One region of the Streptomyces sp. NPDC058000 genome, then DNA from elsewhere that is predicted to be linked to it. Evidence: riboswitches for the same ligand, from Rfam matches in the RefSeq annotation. Region 1 holds a riboswitch; each other region holds the start of a gene.
What was found. A riboswitch is a leader RNA that binds a small molecule or an ion and turns the genes downstream of it on or off. The one in region 1 is predicted to bind cobalamin.
Positions count from the first base shown of each region.

Region 2: linked by a shared signal. The riboswitch ahead of metE (5-methyltetrahydropteroyltriglutamate--homocysteine S-methyltransferase) and the one ahead of cobN (cobaltochelatase subunit CobN) in region 1 are both predicted to bind cobalamin.
Region 3: linked by a shared signal. The riboswitch ahead of ACFVT2_RS31865 (HoxN/HupN/NixA family nickel/cobalt transporter) and the one ahead of cobN (cobaltochelatase subunit CobN) in region 1 are both predicted to bind cobalamin.
Region 4: linked by a shared signal. The riboswitch ahead of ACFVT2_RS18975 (CbtB-domain containing protein) and the one ahead of cobN (cobaltochelatase subunit CobN) in region 1 are both predicted to bind cobalamin.

Region 1 covers NZ_JBHVQS010000001.1:556,879-561,986, reverse strand. Annotated here, with positions in the region: gene cobN (cobaltochelatase subunit CobN) at 1-1,607, opposite strand, end outside; cobalamin riboswitch at 1,639-1,791, opposite strand; gene cobG (precorrin-3B synthase) at 1,875-3,392, shown strand; gene ACFVT2_RS02605 (precorrin-8X methylmutase) at 3,389-4,021, shown strand; gene ACFVT2_RS02600 (precorrin-2 C(20)-methyltransferase) at 4,054-5,108, shown strand, end outside.
Region 2 covers NZ_JBHVQS010000017.1:83,993-89,100, forward strand. Annotated here, with positions in the region: gene metE (5-methyltetrahydropteroyltriglutamate--homocysteine S-methyltransferase) at 1-1,419, opposite strand, end outside; cobalamin riboswitch at 1,611-1,831, opposite strand; gene ACFVT2_RS18995 (M56 family metallopeptidase) at 2,032-3,042, opposite strand; gene ACFVT2_RS19000 (BlaI/MecI/CopY family transcriptional regulator) at 3,047-3,460, opposite strand; gene ACFVT2_RS19005 (glycosyltransferase) at 3,675-5,078, shown strand; gene ACFVT2_RS19010 (polysaccharide deacetylase family protein) at 5,075-5,108, shown strand, end outside.
Region 3 covers NZ_JBHVQS010000046.1:23,093-28,200, forward strand. Annotated here, with positions in the region: gene ACFVT2_RS31850 (nuclease-related domain-containing protein) at 1-1,017, opposite strand, end outside; gene ACFVT2_RS31855 (DoxX family protein) at 1,487-2,038, shown strand; gene ACFVT2_RS31860 (VOC family protein) at 2,218-2,718, shown strand; gene ACFVT2_RS31865 (HoxN/HupN/NixA family nickel/cobalt transporter) at 2,805-4,004, opposite strand; cobalamin riboswitch at 4,035-4,249, opposite strand; gene ACFVT2_RS31870 (alpha/beta fold hydrolase) at 4,320-5,108, opposite strand, start outside.
Region 4 covers NZ_JBHVQS010000017.1:77,753-82,860, reverse strand. Annotated here, with positions in the region: gene ACFVT2_RS18985 (histidine phosphatase family protein) at 213-803, shown strand; gene ACFVT2_RS18980 (CbtA family protein) at 935-1,687, opposite strand; gene ACFVT2_RS18975 (CbtB-domain containing protein) at 1,709-1,930, opposite strand; cobalamin riboswitch at 1,966-2,118, opposite strand; partial or broken gene ACFVT2_RS18970 (enoyl-CoA hydratase-related protein) at 2,125-2,298, opposite strand; gene ACFVT2_RS18965 (amino acid permease) at 2,575-3,993, shown strand; gene ACFVT2_RS18960 (antibiotic biosynthesis monooxygenase) at 4,155-5,108, opposite strand, start outside.

The sequences.
Region 1 (5,108 bases):
GCGTTCTTGCCGGGCAGCCACTCCAGGTTGCCGTGCTTGCCCAGGTGGACCATGGCGTCGGCGCCGAAGCCGCCGTCGACGGTGGAGGCGGCGATCCAGCGGTAGGCCGCCAAGTAGTGGTGGGAGGGCGGCAGATCGGGGTCGTGGTAGATCGCGATCGGGTTCTCGCCGAAGCCGCGCGGCGGCTGGATGAGGATCAGCAGGTTGCCGCGGCGCAGGGCGGCCAGCACGATGTCGCCCTCGGGGTTCCGGCTGCGGTCGAGGAACATCTCGCCGGGCGGCGGGCCCCAGTGCTCCTCGACGGACTCCCGCAGCTGCTGCGGCAGCGTGGCGTACCAGCGGCGGTAGTCGGCGGCCGGGATGCGGACCGGGTTGCGGGCCAACTGCTCCTCGGTCAGCCACTCCTGGTCGTGGCCACCGGCCTCGATGAGGGCGTAGATCAGCTCGTCGCCGTCGCCGGACGCGAGGCCCGGCACGGGCTCCGTCCCGAAGTCGTAGCCCTCGGCCTGGAGGCGGCGCAGCAGCGCGACGGCGCTCGCCGGGGTGTCCAGGCCGACCGCGTTGCCGATCCGGGAGTGCTTGGTGGGGTAGGCGGACAGCACCAGCGCCAGTCGCTTCTCGGCGGCCGGGATGTGCCGCAGCCGGGCGTGCCGGACGGCGATCCCGGCGACCCGGGCGGCGCGTTCGGCGTCGGCGACGTACACCGGCAGACCGTCCTCGTCGATCTCCTTGAACGAGAACGGCACGGTGATCAGCCGCCCGTCGAACTCGGGCACGGCGATCTGCGAGGCGGCGTCGAGCGGGGAGAGTCCCTCGTCGCTCTCCTCCCAGGCGGCCCGCGACCCGGTCAGGCAGAGCGCCTGGAGGATCGGCACGTCCAGGCCGGCCAGCGCACCCGCGTCCCAGGACTCGTCGTCGCCGCCCGCGGACGCCTCGGCGGGCTTGGTGCCGCCCGCGGCCAGCACGGTGGTGACGATGGCGTCGGCGGTGCGCAGTTCCTCGATCAGCTCCGGCTCGGGGGCCCGCAGCGAGGCGACGAACAGCGGCAGCGGACGGCCGCCGGCCCGCTCGACCTGGTCGCACAGGTCATGGATGAAGCCGGTGTTGCCGCTCATGTGGTGGGCGCGGTAGTAGAGCACGGCCACCGTCGGGCCGGTCACCTCCCGCGCTGTGCGCTCCAGCGGGCCCCAGGACGGGGCGGCCGCGGGCGGCTCGAAGCCGTGGCCGGTGAGCAGGACGGTGTCGCTGAGGAAGCAGGCCAGCTGGGAGAGGTTGGCCGGGCCGCCGTGCGCGAGGTAGGCGTGCGCCTCGGCCGCGATGCCGACGGGGACCGTGGACGCCTCCATGAGCTGGGCGTCGGGGGCCTGTTCACCGGTGAGCACGACGACCGGCCGGTGCTGGTCCGCGGCCAACAGCACGTCCAGACCGTCCTGCCAGGCGCGGAGACCGCCGAGCAGGCGGACGACGACCAGGTCGGTGCCCTCCAGGAGCCCGGGGAGTTCGGCGACGTCGAGACGGGAGGGGTTGGCGAGCCGGTACGGCACGGGGCCGCTGGCCGCGCGGGCGCTGAGCAGGTCGGTGTCGGAGGTCGACAGCAGCAGGATCACGGCGCAGCCTTCCTCGGGGTATCCGCGCCCCGGGTGGTCGTATGGACGGCGGGAGTTCCTGGCTCACCCGGCGGTGGCCGGGTTCACAGTGGCGGGACCGCGCCGGATTCTCACCGGGCTTCCTCCCTTGGCGCCGTCGCTGGCGTCCGGCGGGTCAGCCGACCCACCGACCTGCATAGTAAGGGCTGCGGCCGGGCCGCGGGAGCCCGCCTCCGGAGCTGCCGTTCACCACCCCTCGCCCCGGTTCCGGGCGCCACCGACGTAGGTATGCTCGCCGCCATGCCGCCCTCCCCCTCACCACGCCCCGACAGGGCCGAACCGCCCGTGCGGGACCGCGGTGACGCCTGCCCGGGAGCGCTGCGGCTGCACTCCGCCGCCGACGGGCAGCTGGCCCGAGTGCGGTTGCCCGCAGGGGACTTGACGGTGCGCCAGGCCGGCGCGTTGGCGGACGCCGCGGAGCGCCTCGGCGACGGCCACCTCTCGCTGACCTCCCGCGGCAACGTCGAACTCCGCGGTCTGCCCGACGACTGCGGCCGGCACCTCGCCGACCTCCTCACCGACGCCGGGCTGCTGCCGTCCGTACGCCACGAGCGGATCCGCAACGTGCTGGCCTCGCCGCTGGCCGGACTGGACCGACACACCCCCTCCGACGTGCGGTTGTGGGCCCGGAGCCTGGACGCGCTGCTGTGCGCGAGCGCATCGGCGACGGCGCTCTCGGGCCGCTTCCTGTTCGTCCTCGACGACGGCCGGGGCGATGTGGCGGGCCTGGGCGGCGATGTGACCTTGCTCGCAGAATCCGGCCGGAAGGCCCCGGCGGACACCGCATACCCGCCGGGGGCCGCGTCCGGGTACGGGGCGCTGCTCCGGGTCGGCGACGACCGGGCGGCGCTGCGGATCGCGGCGGACGACGTCCCGCGGGCGGCGCTGACCGCCGCCGAGGTCTTCCTGGCCGCCGCCGCGGAGTGCGGCAGCGGTGCCTGGCGGGTCCGCGAACTCCCCGCCGCTCGGCCGCTGACCGCCCAGGAGGTGCAGCGTGCGCTGCGGGCCGCGGGCATCGCCGCGGAATCCGCGGAGTACACGGAATACACAGACGCGGTCGGCCCGCAGCCGGCCGTGCCGTACGCCGACGCCACCGCCCCCGGTCCGGTCGAGGGGCCCGACGGCCGCCGCGCGCTGGCGGTCCTGGCGCCGCTCGGCCGGCTGACCGCGGCTCAGTGGCGGCTGCTGACCGGGATCGCCGCCGGCGACGGCTCCGGCGAACTGCGCCTCACGCCCTGGCGCGGCATCGTCGTCCCCGGCCTGTCCGCCGCGCCGGCGGCCCGGCGGCTTCGCGACCTCGCCGCCGCCGGACTGATCACCGACCCGGCCTCCCCCTGGCGCCGGGTCACCGCCTGCACCGGCCTGCCCGGCTGCGCCAAGTCCCTTACCGATGTGCGGAGCGATGCGGCGACCGCGGTCGCCGGGGGCGGGGCCGTCCCGGCGAACGATTCCGGTGTGCCGGTCGGGCTGCCCGTCCACTGGTCGGGCTGCGATCGGCGCTGCGGCCACCCGCACGGCGCCTGGATCGATGTGCTGGCGACACCCGACGGCTATCGCACCACCGCGGTGGGCCCCAAGGACCCGGCCCCGCCGTCGGTTTCACGTGAAACACCGCGACCGAGCACCGTTTCACGTGAAACGCCCCGGTCGGGCGCCGTTTCACGGGAAACATCGACCACCCCCGGTGCCCCTCCTGCTGCCCGTCCTTCTTCCACCCCTCAACCCACCACCCCGAGGCTCCAGTGACCGCGTTCGACTATGAAAAGGACGGGGCGGCCATCTACCGCCAGTCCTTCGCCACCATCCGCGCCGAGGCGGATCTCTCCGGACTGCCCGCCGACGCCAGCCGGGTCGCGGTCCGGATGATCCACGCCTGCGGCATGGTCGATCTCGTCCGCGATCTGGCCTTCAGCCCTGGGGTCGTGGCCAGTGCGCGCGCCGCGCTGCGCGCCGGTGCGCCGATCCTGTGCGACGCCACCATGGTGGCCAGCGGGGTGACCCGCAAGCGGCTGCCCGCGGACAACGAGGTGCTGTGCACCCTCGGCGATCCGTCGGTCCCGGAGCTGGCCGCCCGGATGGGCACCACCCGCAGCGCCGCCGCCCTCGAACTGTGGCGGGACCGGATGGAGGGCGCCGTGGTCGCCTTCGGCAACGCCCCCACCGCGCTCTTCCGGTTCCTCGAAATGATCGAGGAAGGGGCACCGCGCCCCGCGGCCGTCCTCGGCATCCCGGTCGGCTTCATCGGCGCGGCCGAGTCCAAGGACGCGCTGATCGACCACCCGTCCAAGCTGGATCACATAGTGGTGCGCGGGCGGCGCGGCGGCAGTGCCATGGCCGCGGCCGCGATCAACGCCCTGGCGAGCGAGGAAGAGTAGGCGTGAGCGAGCAGCAGGCGAGCAGCGGCACGGTGGACCAGCCGACCGCGCAGTCCCCGGAGCGGTCCACCGGCCGCCTCTACGGCGTCGGCCTCGGCCCCGGCGACCCGTCCCTGATGACCGTACGGGCGGTGGAGGTCATCGCCCAGGCCGATGTGGTGGCGTACCACAGCGCCCGGCACGGACGCTCCATCGCGCGTTCCATCGCCGTGCGGCACATCCGCCCGGACCACATCGAGGAAGCCCTGGTCTATCCGGTCACCACCGAGACGACCGACCACCCCGGCGGCTACCGCGGCGCCCTGGACGAGTTCTACGAGGCGGCGGCGGCGCGGCTCGCGGCCCATCTCGACGCCGGCCGCACGGTCGCGGTGATCTCCGAGGGCGATCCGTTCTTCTACGGCTCGTACCAGCACATGCACAAGCGGCTGGCCCACCGCTATCCGACCGAGGTCGTTCCCGGCGTCACCTCCATCAGCGCCGCCGCGGCCCGGCTGGGCACCCCGCTCACCGAGGCCGACGAGGTGCTGACCGTCCTCCCCGGCACCCTGTCGGAGGAAGAGCTGACGGCCCGTCTGAGCGCCACCGACTCGGCCGTCGTGATGAAGCTGGGCCGTACCTTCCCCAGCGTCCGCCGTGCCCTGGAGCGCTCCGGCCGGCTGCCGGAGGCCCGCTACGTCGAGCGCGCCACGATGGCCGGGGAGCGCACCGGAGCGCTGTCCGACGTCGACGCCGACTCTGTGCCGTACTTCTCCGTCGCGGTCGTGCCCAGCCGCATCGCCACCGCCGCTGAGGAGGAGCCGGATCCGGCCGCCGCGGACAGCGGTGAGGTGGTCGTGGTCGGCACCGGCCCGGCCGGTCCGCGCTGGCTCACCCCGGAGTCCCGCGGTGCCCTGGCCGCCGCCGACGACCTCGTCGGCTACACCACGTACTTGGACCGCGTCCCGGTGCGCCCGGGCCAGCGCCGGCACCCCTCGGACAACAAGGTCGAGTCCGAACGCGCCGAATTCGCGCTGGATTTGGCCCGCCGGGGCCGCCGAGTGGCCGTGGTCTCCGGCGGCGACCCCGGCATCTTCGCCATGGCCAC
Region 2 (5,108 bases), on a different contig from region 1:
CTCGTAGCCGGCGGTGTCGATCCGTCCGGCCCGCAGGTCGGCGCGCGCCGTGCGCAGTTCGCCGGTCTGCGGGAACGAGCCGATGGTGGTGGTCGGCAGCAGCGGCAGGCGGAGGTGACTGCGCTGGGCGGCGGTCCGCTCGGCGTACGGCTGGGAGCGACGGGCATCGGCCTCGGTGACGGCCGCGGCGCGGGCCCGTACGGTCCGGTCGTGGGTGATCGGGGAAGCGGCCCGGGACGCCAGATCGGCGCGGTTGGCCGAGAGTTCACTGGTGATGGCACCGGTGCCGCGCGCCAGGCCCTTGGCGAGGGTGACGACCTCGGCGGTCTTCTGCCGGGCGAAGGCGAGCCAGCGCCGGATCTGTGGTGCGATGTCCCGCTCGACCGCCGCGTCGAGGGGGACGTGCAGCAGGCTGCACGAGGCGGCCACGTCGACCCGATGGGCCAGGCCCAGCAGCGTGGCCAGCACGGACAGGGAGTTCTCCAGGTCGTTGACCCAGATGTTGCGGCCGTTGACGATGCCGGCGATCAGGCGCTTGCCGGGCAGACCGCCGACGGCGGCGAGCGCGTCCAGGTTGGCCGCGGCCGCCTCGGTGAAGTCCAACGCCAGCCCGTCGATCGGGGCCTTGGCCAGCACCGGCAGGGCGTCGCCCAGCCGGTCGAAGTAGGAGGCGACCAGCAACTTGGGCCGGTCGGTGTGGGCGCCGAGATCGCGGTAGGCCCGCGCGGCGGCGTTGAGTTCGGCCGGGGTGCGGTCCTGGACGAGGGCGGGCTCGTCGAGCTGTACCCACTCCGCGCCCGCCGCCCGCAGATCCGCGAGGACCTCCGCGTACACCGGCAGCAGCCGGTCGAGGAGGGTGAGCGGGTCGAAGCCGTCGGCCACACCGGGGGCGGGCTTGGCGAGGAGGAGGTAGGTGACCGGACCGACCAGGACCGGCCGCGCGGTCAGCCCCAGGGCGAGGGCCTCCGTGAATTCCGCGACCTGCCGGGTGGAGTCGGCCGTGAACACGGTGTCCGGGCTCAACTCCGGGACGAGATAGTGGTAGTTGGTGTCGAACCACTTGGTCATCTCCAGCGGTGCGACGTCCTGGGTACCGCGGGCCATCGCGAAGTACCCGTCGAGCGGATCGGCGGCGACGGCCGCGCGGTGACGCTCGGGAACCGCGCCGACCATGACGCTGGCGTCCAGGACGTGGTCGTAGTAGGAGAAGTCGCCGGTCGGGACTTCGTCGATGCCGGCGTCCGCCAGCTCCTGCCAATGGGTCCGGCGCAGTTCCGCGGCGGTGGCACGCAGGGCGTCGGCGGTGACGCGGCCCTTCCAGTAGCCCTCGACGGCCTGCTTCAACTCCCGGTGCTGTCCCTGCCGGGGGTAGCCGTACACGGTGGCCCGTGTGGTCACGGCTTTGGACTTGACGGTCACGGAGATCTCCTTCGCGAGATGAATCCCTGAGATCCCGGCAACGGGACGAGAGCGCGAAGGGGTGACGGACCCGGCGGAGCGCAGTCGCCCGACAGGGCGCGCTGGTCCGCCTGGTATGAACTCCCCCGGATTTCGTCCGGGGGCACCCCCCAGCCCGCCCTCGGGGTCACCGGGATGTCCGCGCACGAGTCCTTCGCGCACGGGCAGTTGGCAGGTCTTCGGACTCGCGGGCGCGTCTCGTGTCGTACGAGATTCCTAGTGGCCGTCGCTTCCCAGGCCCGGCCGGGCCCAGTGCGTATGACGGCGGTCGTTCCCACTCACCGCTGCGGGGCAGTCCCGGATTCCCACCGGGTTCCCTCTTGCGACGCCTCCCGCCTGGCGGACGGGGCGAACCAGCTGCACCGGTCAGCCTACGGTGCGCGCCAGCGGCGCGTCGGGTCCCGTCCATCATGCGGAAGGTGAGATGGGACAACCGGCTGACGCGTTTGTTCCGGGCCGAGGGTGGGAAAGGCCGTCCGCGCGCTTCTGCCCGGCCCGGTGGGTTCACGTCCGGTCGCGGCAGGCACTCAGCTGCTGATCAGGACGACAGCGGTCTCAGTGGTCGCAGTTGTTTCAGTCATCCCGGTGGTCCCGGTGCCCGTGATGGTCGCGGCAGTCCTCGAAATCCTGCCGGGGGCGTGCGACTCCCGGGGCGTCCATGGCCATGACGAGCGCCACGCACCGTGCCCGCTGCGCGCGCTCGACCATCTGGTCGCTGTCGGATGCGGCGTTGGCCAGGCTGGCGCAGCACACGGTGAGCAGGAGGGCGCCCGCCGCGAAGGGCAGGGTGCGGGGCGGGGGTGGGGGCGCCAGCAGGGCCTGCACCCGCTGGGGCACCGGCCCGCCGGTCGCGGCCAGCACGCCGGGCCGGGCGGCGGCGGAGGTGGCCAGGGCGGCTCGTCCGACGGCGCGGGCGACCACCGTGCGGCTGCCGACCCGGGCCGCCGCCGCTTCGTCGGCCCAGCGCTCCAGTACGAAGGCGCCGGCGTCGGCCATCGGGCGGAGCAGGGGATTGACGGCGGTGGTGAGCTGCCACACGACCTGGAAGAGGTAGTGCCGGCCGCGGAGGTGGGCCCGTTCGTGCGCCAGCAGGGCCGCGCACTCCTCGCCGCTGAGGCTGCGCAGCATGCCGCGGGACACCACGATCCGGCCGGGTGCGCCGGGCAGGGCGAAGGCCCGCGGGACCTCGTCGTCGAGCACGGTCAGTTCCGTGTCGCCGAGCATCCGGGCGCACTCCTGCCGGGCCCGAAGGACCTGGCGGACCTGCCGGACGGCGGCCACCCCCAGTGATACGGCGCTCCAGGCGAGGGCCGCGGCGCTGAGGGCCGCAACGGCGAGGGAGACCGGGTCCTCGGCGCGCAACGCGGTCACCGACCAGTGGCCCTCCCGGGCGACCTCGGGGATCTGCGCGAGGCCGGTGAACGCCAACAGGGCCAGCGATCCGAGCCAGCCGGTGGCCGTCACCAGCGCGGCGCAGGCCAGGGACCAGGCCGACGGTCGCGGAGGCAGCCGCCGGGCCGCACGGGGGGCGAGCACGGCGAGGACGAGGGTGATCAGGAGCGGGACGTACACACTGATCGTCACCGGCTCATCGCCCTTCGTCGGCGCGGTCGGCGTCGGGGCCGGCCAGCAGTCGGTGCAGCAACTGCTCGTCCTCTTGGGACAGTTCGGAGACGAAGCGGGTGAGCACCGCTTCCCGGTCCGAGCCGCGCTCCAGCAGGGTGCGCATCCGCTCGGCGGTGTGGGACGCCTCGTCCCGGGCCGGCGCGTAGGCGTAGCCGCGGCCCGCGCGGTGCCGGACCAGCATGCCCTTGTCGTACAGCCGCGTCAGGATCGTCAGCACGGTGGTGTAGGCCAGGTCGCCGGGTAGTCGCTCCATGGCCTGGCGGGCGGTCAGTGGTTGCTCGGCGCCCCAGAGGGCGGCCAGTACGCCGCTCTCCAGCTCGCCGCGGGCCCGCCTGCCGGATGCCTCGCCGTCGTCGTCGTGCTTCCGCTCGTGCACCGTTCATCGCCCTTCCCGTTCGGCGCCCCAGCCTACTCCGGGGCTACTACGGCTTGTAGAACGCGGGGATCCGGTTCGGGCGCGGAAACGCTCTCCGTGCGATCTCCTACATGTTGTACGAGTTGATCTACTACATGTTGTAGAGTTTCGCCGCCCCGCTCCGGCTGCACCGCGGAGCGCTCGGTCCCCTGCTCCTGCTGCGGAAGAACACACCATGCTCTACCTCGGAAGCACGGCACACCTGCGCGCGCTCGCGGCCGCCACCCTGCGCCCCCTACCAGCGCCGACGGCCACGACGACGCAGCGCGTCACGATCGTCTCCGCGAGCATCGGAGCAGGCCACGACGGCGCCGCCGCCGAACTGGCCCGCCGGCTCACCGCGGACGGCCTCACCGTGGACCGGTTCGACCTGCTCGACCTGCTGCCCGCCCGGATCGGCCGGCTGGTACGCGACGGCTACCACCGGATGCTCGTCCAGGCCCCCTGGGCCTACCAGCGCGTCTACCGCAGCACCCAGCGCGCCGGAGGCGGCGGCCCACTGGCCCGCGCCCTGCTCCGCACCGCCGAGGACCGCATGCTGCGGGCCCTGCCGCCGGACACCCGCGCGGTCGTCGCCACCTACCCGGGCGCCAGCCGGGTGCTGGGCAACCTCCGACTCGACGGCCGGTTGACCGTCCCCGTCCTCACCTACCTCACCGACTTCTCGGTGCACCCGCTGTGGGTGGCCGACGGCGTCGACGTCCACCTCGCGGCGCACCCGGTCCCCGCGGCCCAGGCACGGCAGGCCGGGGCGCCGGACGTCCGGGTGCGCGGACCGGTGACCGACCCCCGCTTCCGCCCCGCCGACGCACAGGCCCGCGCCGCGGCCCGCGCCCGCTTCGGACTGCCGGCGAACGCCCCGCTTGCACTGCTGGTCGCCGGCTCCTGGGGCGTCGGACCGGTGCGGCGGGTGGCCAGGGAACTGCGCGACTGCGGCGCCGCCGTACCGGTCGTGGTCTGCGGCCGCAACGAGTCACTGGCCGCACAGCTGCGCGCCGACGGAGTCGACCACGCCTTCGGCTGGGTGGACGACATGCCCGGACTGATGCACGCCGCCGACGTGCTCGTGCAGAACGCGGGCGGCCTGACCTCCTTGGAAGCGTTCGCCGCCGGCCTGCCGGTCGCGAGCTACCGCTGCATACCGGGCCACGGCCTGACCAACGCCGCCGCCCTGGAGGAAGCCGGCGTCGCCGCCTGGATCCGCGACCCCGCCGACCTCGCGGAGGTCCTCGGCGACCTGATCGACGGACCGCGCGGGCTCCTCCAGCGCGAGGCGGGCCTCGCCCTGTTCGCCGGGGCGCCGGACGGCCCCGCCGCCGAGATCGTCCGGGTCAGCCGAACGGTCGCCCGCCCCGCCGCCGTACCGGCCCCCAAGCGGCGTGCCAGGCAGGCCCTCCGACGACTCGTCACCACCGCCGTCGTGGCCTGCACCGTGTGGGCGGGCGCGATCGGCACCGCGGTCGCCACCACCCACGACGGCCCCCGCCTCATCCACGCCCTCGGCCACGAACTCGACTTCGACGACGCGGCCCACTTCCACACACCGGCAGGCCACCACCCGGAGGGGCACCGCTCATGACCCGCACCCGCCTGCTCCGCACCACCGCCT
Region 3 (5,108 bases), on a different contig from region 1:
GATGGCGGCGCCGTCAATCACCAGTACGCGCGGATCGTGTGCGTCGATCTTGATTGACCGTGCGCCCACGACCCCGATGACTGGCTGAACGGGCACGTCCCGCCCGCACCAGTGGCGAAGCAGTTCCGCGGTCCTCGTCGCTTCGGACGTGCTGTTGCGCAGGTAGTCCGTGCTGCCGCCGTTGACCCGCAGCATCACGTCGCCGACCCACACGCTCGCGCCTGCGTGGTGTTTGGCGTTGACGGTGAAGACGCCCGACGGGCCGATGGCCAGGTGGTCGATGTCGCTTCCCCGCGGCCACTTGATCCCGTGCAGGATGCGCCAACCGGCCGGAGCCAGCCGCTCAAGGGCGGTCCCAACGGCCAACTCGCCCGCGAGGCCGCTCCGGATGCGTTCGGGGACGAGGGTCCCCCGCGTCAGGCGAGAGGCGATGCGGACGAGCTTGCTGTGCTCCAACTCCGCGGCGCGGGCCATCTCTTGGAGGGCGGCACCCGGGCGGTTCGCTGCCAGATCGTCGCCCGGAGTCAGCGTGGGAAGCGGCGGAACGGCCATCGCCTGCGGAGACTGAGGGGCCTGACGGGTTGGTGGGGTCTGAGGGGTTGGTGGGGTCGGTGGGGCCTGACGGGCCGGTGGGGGAGAGGCTTGTGGTGGGTTCGGTGGGTTCGGCGCGGTCGGGTGGGTGTTCTTGTGGCGTCCCGAACCGTCCTGGTGTCGAAGCCACTCCGTGATCTTCGTCGAGGCGGCCTCCCGCAGCTCTTCGACGAGTACGTTCAGCTCACCGGTGATGCAGTCGTACCAGGCAACGGCCTCGCCCTTAGGGCCGGGGCGATTCACGTAGAGCCGGTCCTTGCCGCCCTTCCGCCAACGCTTGACCACCAGTTCGTCCACGGCGCTCCCCCCGAAGCCGATCATCCGTATCGAGGTCACCACGGAACGTGGGACCGCGCAAGACGGCCTGATTGGCCATGCGGGATCAGTCGCCCAGTCGCCCAGCCGACCCATCGCCGAGTCGACCAACCCGCCCAGTCGACCAACGCGTCAAACCGGCCAACTCGCCCGCGCCGGACGGGTTGTTGTGGGCTCGGTGTGCCCGAGCGTCCGACCGCGGCCGGTACGGGCGACGGCGAGAGCGTCGGGCGCCGTGGTGCGGGCCGGCGGGGTGTGTGGCGTACTCCGTGTCCATCCGCAGCGCGTGATCGATCTTGACTGCGTCCGGCGGCGCCGGGAGCGGTGGCGGCAGTAGCCGTCCGTGGCTCCGTAGCTCCGTGCCTCCGTACCTCCGGGCGGGCGGGCGGTGCTGGCTGGGGTGGCCCCCGATCGATGGTGATTGGGGGTCTTTGGTGTTTCCGGGGTGATGTGTATGGTGGGTGTTGACTTGAACTTTCAAGTAAATGGTTCAGGAGTGATCAACCGGTGGCCTGACCGGCCGGTTCGCCACGCGGTGCAGTCGGTCCGGCACGCGGTTCAGAGGGAATGAGCGTTTGTCATGACAACCCCCCACAGCACGTTCGGAGCCGATCGCGCCGGTGCCGCGGTGCGGTTCGCCCCTTCTCTGCACGGCTATGACGTCGGCCTGCTTCTGCTGCGGCTGGTCCTCGGACTGACCATGGCGGCACACGGCGGCCAGAAGCTGTTCGGCTGGTTCGGCGGTCCGGGCCTGGACGGCACCGGGAAGTTCTTCGAGGCGAGTGGCTATCCGTCGGGCAAGGTGATGGCCCTGTTCGCCGGGCTCACCGAGACGCTGGGCGGGCTCGGGCTGGTGCTTGGGCTGCTGACGCCGCTCGCCGGCGCGGCCGTGGTCGGCGCGATGATCAATGCGCTGGCGGTGAAGTGGGGCGGCGGTTTCTTCGCGCCCCAGGGCGTGGAGTACGAGCTGCTGATCGTCACCGGGGCGGCCGCGCTGGCGCTGACCGGGCCCGGCCGCTACGCCGTCGACCGCTTCCTGCCCGGGTTGCGTGCCCACCGGTTGGTGTACGGGGCGGCCGCGCTGGTTCTGAGCGCGGTGCTCGCGGCGATCGTGCTGCTGCTCCGGAAGTGAGTCCGGAGGGGCGCGGACGCGACCCCGGCGCGGCGGCCTCAGAGAAACGACCGGGAATCGGCCGTGGAGTCGGTCAGAGGAACGACCGGGGAATCGGCCCGGGAATTGGCCCGGGAATCGGTCAGAGGGCCGGCCAGGCAACGGCCGGGCGACGACGTGAGGGAAGACGGGAGGCTTTGATGTCCGTACGGCGGCTCAATCATGCGGTGTTGTACATCCGTGAGGTGGCACGGTCGGTGGCGTTCTACACCGAGGTGTTGGGGTTCACGGTGGACGTGGAGATTCCGGGGCGGGCGGCCTTCCTGAGCGCGCCCGGTTCGGACAACGACCACGACCTGGGGCTGTTCGCGGTGGGGTCGGACGCGCCCGGGCCGGAGAGCGGCCGGATCGGGCTCTACCACCTGGCCTGGGAGGTCGGGACGCTCGGCGACCTCTCGGCGATCGCGGCGCAGCTGCGGGAGCGGGGCGCGCTGGTCGGCGCCACCGACCACCTGGTCTCCAAGTCGCTCTACGCCCGGGACCCGGACGGGAACGAGTTCGAGGTGATGTGGCGGGTGCCCCAGGAGGACTGGCCGGGGGCGGACGAGCCGGACCGGCTGCGGCCGCTCGACCTGGCGGCGGCGCTGGAGCGTTGGGGCCCGGACCTGCTGACGGGTGCGGCGGCCGGCTCGGCCACCTGAGGCGCCGCCCCGGCGTGACCTGTTCGCGTGCTGCGGCCCTCCCCACCGGGTGGTGGGGAGGGCCGCAGGCGTGTGTGGGGGTGTCTCTAGGGGGTGTCGGTTCCCTCCGCGCGGGGGGCCGGGACGGTGCCCTGGGCGGAGGGTGCCTCCTGGGTCCGGGCGGCCCAGCGCTTCTCGACGCCGCCCAGTCGCCAGTACGCCAGTGCCGCCGCCCACACCACGACGAACACGCCGACGATGATGAAGCCCACGTTGTCCAGGTTGAGGGCGGAGATCCCGGCCGTCAGCGGGTCGTCGAGACCGAGCTTGTCGTGCAGGACGGTCACCAGCTCGATGGTGCCGATGAGGAACGCGACCGCGATCGACAGCCCGGTGATGGTGAGGTTGTAGTAGACCTTGCGCACCGGGTTGGCGAACGCCCACTGGTACGCGAAGTTCATGAAGGTGCCGTCGAGGGTGTCGAACAGGCTCATCCCGGCGGCGAACAGCAGCGGCAGGCACAGGACCGCGTACCAGGGCAGGCCCGCCGCGGCGCCGCTGCCCGCCATCACCATCAGCGTCACCTCGGTCGCGGTGTCGAAGCCGACTCCGAAGAGGAAGCCCAGGGGGTACATCTGGCCGGGGCGGCTGATGGACTTGGTGAGCCGGCCGAGGATCCGGTTCATGAAGCCCCGGGAATCGAGGTGCGCCTCCAGCTCCTGCTCGTCGTACGAGCCCGCCCGCATCGCCCGGAACACCTTCAGGATGCCGATCAGGGCGACCAGGTTGAGGGCGGCGATGAGGTAGAGGAAGGTGCCGGAGACGGTCGTGCCGACGAGGCCGAGCGTCTGGTGCGTACGGGAGTTGTCGTTCATCAGCGCGCCGGCGAGCTGGGCGCCGCCCGCCACCAGCGCGGCCATCACGACGACCACGCTGGAGTGGCCGAGGGCGAACCAGAAGCCCACCGAGACCGGGCGTTTGCCGTCGGCCATCAGCTTGCGGGTGGTGTTGTCGATCGCCGCGATGTGGTCGGCGTCGAAGGCGTGCCGCATGCCCAGGGTGTATGCGGTGATGCCGAGTCCGGCGCCGAACACCTGGCTGCCGACCGTGTAGTGGCCCGGCACGACCAGCAGGAACAGCACGCCGAAGGCGACGACGTGCAGCGCGGCGATCACGGCCATCAGGCCCGCCGTGCGCACGGTGTCACGGCGCTGCCAGCGGAACGACCCGGTGGAGCCGGGTATGCCGATAAGGGAGGAATTGCGGGGAGAAGGGGAATTGCTCGGGGAATCAGTGGACAGGGCCATCCGGCCATCACGCTCCAGCACCTCGTGGATCACTTCGTGAGATGCCGTGGCCGGTCTCCTGGCTTACGGGTGCACGCGTCCACCCCGCCTTCCCGGCCGCAGGCTGCGGTCAGTGGCGCCGTACGCGCGCTCGGCGCGTACGGAGAGGGGTGGAAACTCCCCGATCACAGTGGCGAGGGCCGCGCCGGCTTGGGACACGAGGTCCAGCACCGGTCTTCCCGAACACCACGGCCCGGTCACTCTAGCGGGCACCGGCGAGAACCGGCCACGCACGGTGCCCGGTGCAGGCGGCGACCGGGCGCCGGGCGGCTCGGGTCAGAGGGCCAGGGACGACAGGAAGCTGTGCAACTCCTGGTCGAAGAGCGGGGTGTTCTCCAGATTGACCATGTGGCCCGCGGCCGGCACGCGTATGCGGCGGGCGCCGGGGACGTGCAGCGCTATGGCATGGGCGTTCGCGGAGATGTCGGAGGAGTCGAGGTCGCCGTCGAGGACGGTGGTCGGCACCCGGATCTCGCCCAGGCGGTCGAAGGCGCCGACCTCCAGGGGCATGCCCGGGCCCGCGTCGTCGGCGTGCACCTCGACATTGGCGGACGCGGAGGCGCGCATCCGCTCCCGGAAGCCGGGGTGCACGGCGGACGGCGCGCGGTGCGGACCGTCCACCCACATCCGCAGGAAGTGCTCCACATAGCGCTCGGCGCCGTCCGGTTCGCCGATCGCGGCGACCTGCTCCCGGATGTGCTCCAGGAGGAAGGGGTCGGTGAAGGCGCGGCCGCTGATTCCGGGGGAGGCGAGGAAGAGGGCCGTGACCCGGGCAGGGTGGGCGAGGGCGGTGTCCAGTGCGACCCGGGCGCCGTGCGAGAGGCCGACGAGGACGGCGCGCGGTATGTCGAGCGCGTCCAGCAGGGTCGCCAGGTCGTCGTGGTTGGCCCAGTCACCGGTCACCGTGGAGGAGAGGCCGTGACCGCGCGCGTCGTAACGGACCACCCGCAGGCCGGAGTTGACCAGCCAGGCGAACTGCTCGTCCCACATGTGCTGGTCGAGCATCCCGTCGTGCAGCAGTATCACCGCGGGCCCCGAGCCGGCCGTCTCGTAGAACAGCTCGCC
Region 4 (5,108 bases), on a different contig from region 1:
GGTCGAGGAGGTGTGCGGTGGCCCGACGACCGGCCGCACCGAAGACCTCTACGCCCACGCCGATCCGCGCCGGTGCTTGCCGCGCCTCGCGGAGATCTTCGACGTGGACACAGAGGTCTTCGGCGTGGACGCGGAGATCTTCTCGGAAGCCGAAATCGTCGTCATGCAGGGGAAGGACACCGTCCCCTGCCGGAAGCAGGAGGAACGACCGCGTGACCAGCCGTGTCACCCTCATCTCACCCGCGACCAACCCGGCGCTGCGGCAGGCCCGCTTCGACGACGGCTCTTCGCTCGACGACGGTGGAGCGGCCCGGGCCGGATCGGCGGCCGGGTCCCTGCCCGCCGCCGGCCAGGTCTACGTCTCCCCCACTGTCCGCTGCCGGGAGACGGCGGCAGCGCTCGGTCTCGACGGCTCGGCGGGTCCGGAACTCGCGGGTCTGGACGTGGGCCGCTGGCGGGGGCGGACACTGGACGAGGTGGCGGCCGACGAGCCCGCGGAACTGGCCCGATGGCTGTCCGATCCCGGTGCGGCCCCGCACGGCGGTGAGTCGGTGCGGGACCTGTGCGAGCGGGTCTCCCGGTGGTTGGACGCCTGCGGTCAGGTCGCCGGGCGGACGCTCGCCGTGGTCGAGCCGGAGATCGTACGGGCCGTAGTGGTCCGCGTGTTGGGCGCGCCGGAGGCCGCGTTCTGGCGGGTGGACGTGCCACCGCTCTCGGCGACCGAGCTCAGCGGCCGGTCCGGGCGCTGGAACCTGCGGCTCGGACGGGCCCTCGGCTCCTCGGAGGACGAAGCCGGTCACTGACGCCGGCGGTCGGCAGTCAACGGTCGGCGGTTGTCCGCCCGACTGTTTCTCTGCCTGCCTGTTGCCCGTCTGCCCGGGGAACGCCAGAGGGCCCCCGGACGGTGCCGAAGGGCCCTCTCGGTGTGGAGGCGTCACTGCGGGGCGGGAACCGCCTGTCCGGACGTCGCCGTCACGGACCCGGGGTGCAGCAGTCGCTCGGCCAGTTCGCCGAAGACCAGGCCGAAGCCGCCCCACAGGACGGTCTGGATGGCCAGCGCGGAGAGCCGGAACCGCCACAGCAGGGTCGCCGGGAAGTCCTTCGGCACCTCGTTGATGACCGGCAGGAAGGCGTACGCCAGACCGATCACGACGGCGAAGGCGGCTACCGCGACCACGGTCGCCCACCAGGTGCCCAGGCTGGGGGCGAGTCGCTTGCCCAGGAGGGTGGCGGCGATCGCGAGGAGGACGCTCAGCAGCATCATCAGGAAGTACAGGGAGGTGCGCTCGCCGATGGTGTCGGGGTCGCCGACCGACGGCGGGTTGGCCGGGTACTTCAGGAACGGCACGACATACACGGCGAGCAGCGCACAGCCGGACAGCAGCAGTGCGGTGGCGCGCGGGCCGATGCGCCCGACGCGGCCGAGTGCGAAGCAGTAGGCGAGCGCGGCGATGCCGCCGAAGGCCACGCCGTAGACCAGCACGCCGGTGGCGAGGCCGGCGGTGGACTGGAGGGAGCGCGAGACGACCTCCATCTCGTGCTCATGGGAGTGGGCGGCCTCGAAGCCGATCGCGCTGTTGACGCCGGGTTCGCCGAGGAAGTAGGCGACGACGAGGGCGAGCACGCCGGCGGCCAGGCCGGCGAGCATGCCCCGTACCAGGAGGTTTCTTACCGTTGCGGAGTTCATGGGTGTGCGGCGTCCCTCGCGTCAGTGGCAGGGAAAGCCGAGCAGGTGGCGGGCGTCGTGCACCCACTCGTGGACGTCCGTGCCGTTGAACACGGAGGTGGCGCCCTGTTCGGCGCCGACGAAGTACAGCAGGACGAGCATCAGGATGCCGAAGAAGACCGCCCAGGGAGCTATCGCCTTCAGCGGCAGCGTGGCGGGTACGGCGGGGGTGGTGGCGGTCGGCAGGGCGACGTGCTGCGCCATGGCAGGGCCTCCTCTGGGAGTTCGCGTCCCATCTCGGTGGTGCACAGGACGACGGCTGCGGGTCTGACTCACGAACGCTCCCGGCGCGCGGGGGCGAGACGTTCACAGTGGCGCGACCGTGCCGGATTCCCACCGGCTTCCGCTCAACCGTCGTCGATACCGAAGAGACCGTACCGCGTGTCAGGGGCATGGCCAAGCTCCTTGGCCTTGGCCTTGCCGACCGCGCGGGTCAGCCGCTGGGAGCCGCCGATGCCGGGGATGACGCCCAGTTCGATCTCCGGCTGGCCGAAGACGGCGGTGTCGGCGGCGAGGAGTACGTCGCAGAGCATGGCCAGTTCGCAGCCGCCGCCGAGGGCGTACCCGGCGACCGTGGGCCTTCGCCCGCAAAATACAGTTGGACGTCCTAGTAAATCCACCCCCGGCCGCACTTCGAGATCCCTCCCGACGCGAACGGCCGCCCCGGGCCCGCCTCTTGGCGCCCCTTACGCAGACGCGGACCCCGCACCGGCCGGCCGACGCCGTGTCCGCATATTCACCATGCGTGAGCGCGGCGTCCGAATAGCGGGCGTTCACACCGTTCACGCAACGTGTCGCCGCAGACTCGTGGACTCAATGATCGTCTCAAGTAATGGACAGGCACGCCCATGACTCGGAGTATCACCCGGTCACCCCAGGACTCCCCGCGGGCCGTGCAGGATGCTGCGCCCCCGTTGTCCCACGGCCTCAAACAGCGACACCTTTCGATGATCGCGCTCGGCGGGGTCATCGGCGCGGGACTCTTCGTGGGCTCCGGTGTCGGCATCGCCGCGGCCGGGCCGGCCATCGTCCTCCTCTTCGCGGCCACCGGCGCACTGGTCATGTTGATCATGCGGATGCTCGGTGAGATGTCCGCGGCCCGGCCCTCCACCGGCTCGTTCTCGGTGCACTCCGAGGAGGAACTCGGCTCCTGGGCAGGCACCACCTCGGGCTGGATGTACTGGCTGATGCTCTGCGCCGGTGTGGCCGCCGAGGCGACCGCGGCCGGCGCCATCATGCACACCTGGGCACCGTTCCTCCCCGCCTACGGCTGGGTGGCGGTCTTCATGGTGTTCTTCTGCGCCAGCAACCTGACCGCGGTCAAGAACTTCGGCGAGTTCGAGTTCTGGTTCGCCACCATCAAGGTCACCGTGATCGTCGCCTTCCTGGTGCTGGGTGTGCTCGGCATCCTCGGTGTCTTCGGCAACGCACCCGGTACGAGCCACCTCACCGGCCACGGCGGCTTCTTCCCGACCGGCGCCGCCGGACTCGCCGCCGGACTGCTGACCACCATCTCCGGTTTCGCCGGTCTGGAGACCGTCACCATCGCGGCGGCGGAGTCCGACCAGCCGAGCCGCAACGTGGTCCGCGCGGTCCGTACCGCCGTCTGGCGCATCGCGGTCTTCTACATCGGCTCCATGGCCGTGGTGGTCACCCTGGTGCCGTGGAACGACCCGAAGGTCGCCACGGACGGCCCGTACGTCACCGTGCTCGACCGGCTGGGCATCCCGGCGGCCGGCACGATCATGCAGATCGTGGTGCTGGTGGCGCTGCTCTCCGCGATGAACGCCAACATCTACGGCTCGTCCCGCATGGCGTACTCCCTCGTCACCCGGGGCCAGGGTCCGCGGTTCCTGAGCAAGGTCACCAACGGCGTGCCGGCAGCGGCGGTGGTGGCGTCCTGCATGTTCGGCTTCGCCGCCGTGATCGCCGGCATCGTCTGGCCGACCACGGTGTTCGCCTGGCTGCTGAACATCGCCGGCTGCTCGGTGCTGGTCGTCTGGACCATCGTCTGCCTGACCCAGCTGAGGATGCGCCGCCGCCTGGAGCGCGAGACGCCCGAACTGCTGTTGGTGCGGATGTGGGGCTTCCCGTATCTGACGTGGGTGGCGTTGGCGGCCATCCTCGGTGTCTTCGCCGTGATGGCCACCTCCTCGGACGGCCGTCACCAACTCGCCGGCACCGCCGTCGTAGTGGCGGCACTGATCGCCGCGGACCGCCTCAAGCAGCGGCGCGACCGGCGGACCGCCGGCGCCGCTCAGCCGTAGTCGCCGGCGCGGCAGGCACGCACAGTGGCCCGCCCGTGGGAGGAATCCCGCGGGCGGGCCACTGTGCGTGGGGACGGGAACGGATGGCTTCCCAACGCCTGTCCCGGGCCAGACAGGCAGACCACGCCCGTACGACGGCACTGCGCGCCGCGCCGCACGGCTCAACCAATGGTCAGACCGAAGATCACCAGGAACGTCACCCAGCACAGCACCACCAGCACGGCGCCCGTCACATCGGTGCGGAGTGACTGCGCCCGGCCAGGCATGAGCCAGAAGGCGAGGAGCCTGTTGAGCAACGGCAACAGCAGCCACGTCAGGATGGAGACGCTCAGCACGTTCGACAGGAACAGGCTGAGATATCCCGGCATCCCGAGAGCGTCGAAGTAGGAACCCACGGTGAGGTCCAGGACCTTGACGGTGGGATAGAGGGCCAGCAGCACGGACATGGCCTGCTTCCAGTTGGGTGGTGCGCCCTCTTCCGAACTCGTGTCGAAGCGGAACCAACTGCCGAACGCCGACCCGACCTTGCGCACGTCGTAGGAGACGAAGAAGGCACGGCCCTCGTCCAGGAGTTTTTCGCGTGCCGGGGATTCGAGCCAGGCATCGAGGTGTTGGCGGTTGTCGAATCGGAAAACCGCTACCCATTTGCCCTGGACGTCCTTCACCGGGCGGAACAACTCCGACCCCATGAATCCGGGAAAGGCCCGCTGGGCCGCCAGCACCTTGTCCTGCCAGCGCACGAAATCCTGCTCCTGGTCGGGCCGTACTTCGTGGGCGATCACCGCCGTCACGGAGTCGTGTACCGGGGTGCCGCCGACGAGGACTTCCTGGGTGGGAGGCTCCTCGAACAGGTCACTGCCCTGCTGGATCAGTTCGCGGCGGGCGTCGGAATCCAGCCAGGCCGACAACTGGTCGAGGTGCGAGAAACGGAAGACGACGACCCACTCGTTTTCTCCGGCGGAATCCTCTCCGGCGGAATCCGGCGGATACAGCTCCGTACCCTCGAATCCGGCGAACCCCCGCACGGTCTCGCTCGTCCGATCCTGCCAGCGCCGGTAGTCGTCTTCGCGACCCACCCGGACCTTCTGCGAGATCACGACGGTCGCGACGTCGTT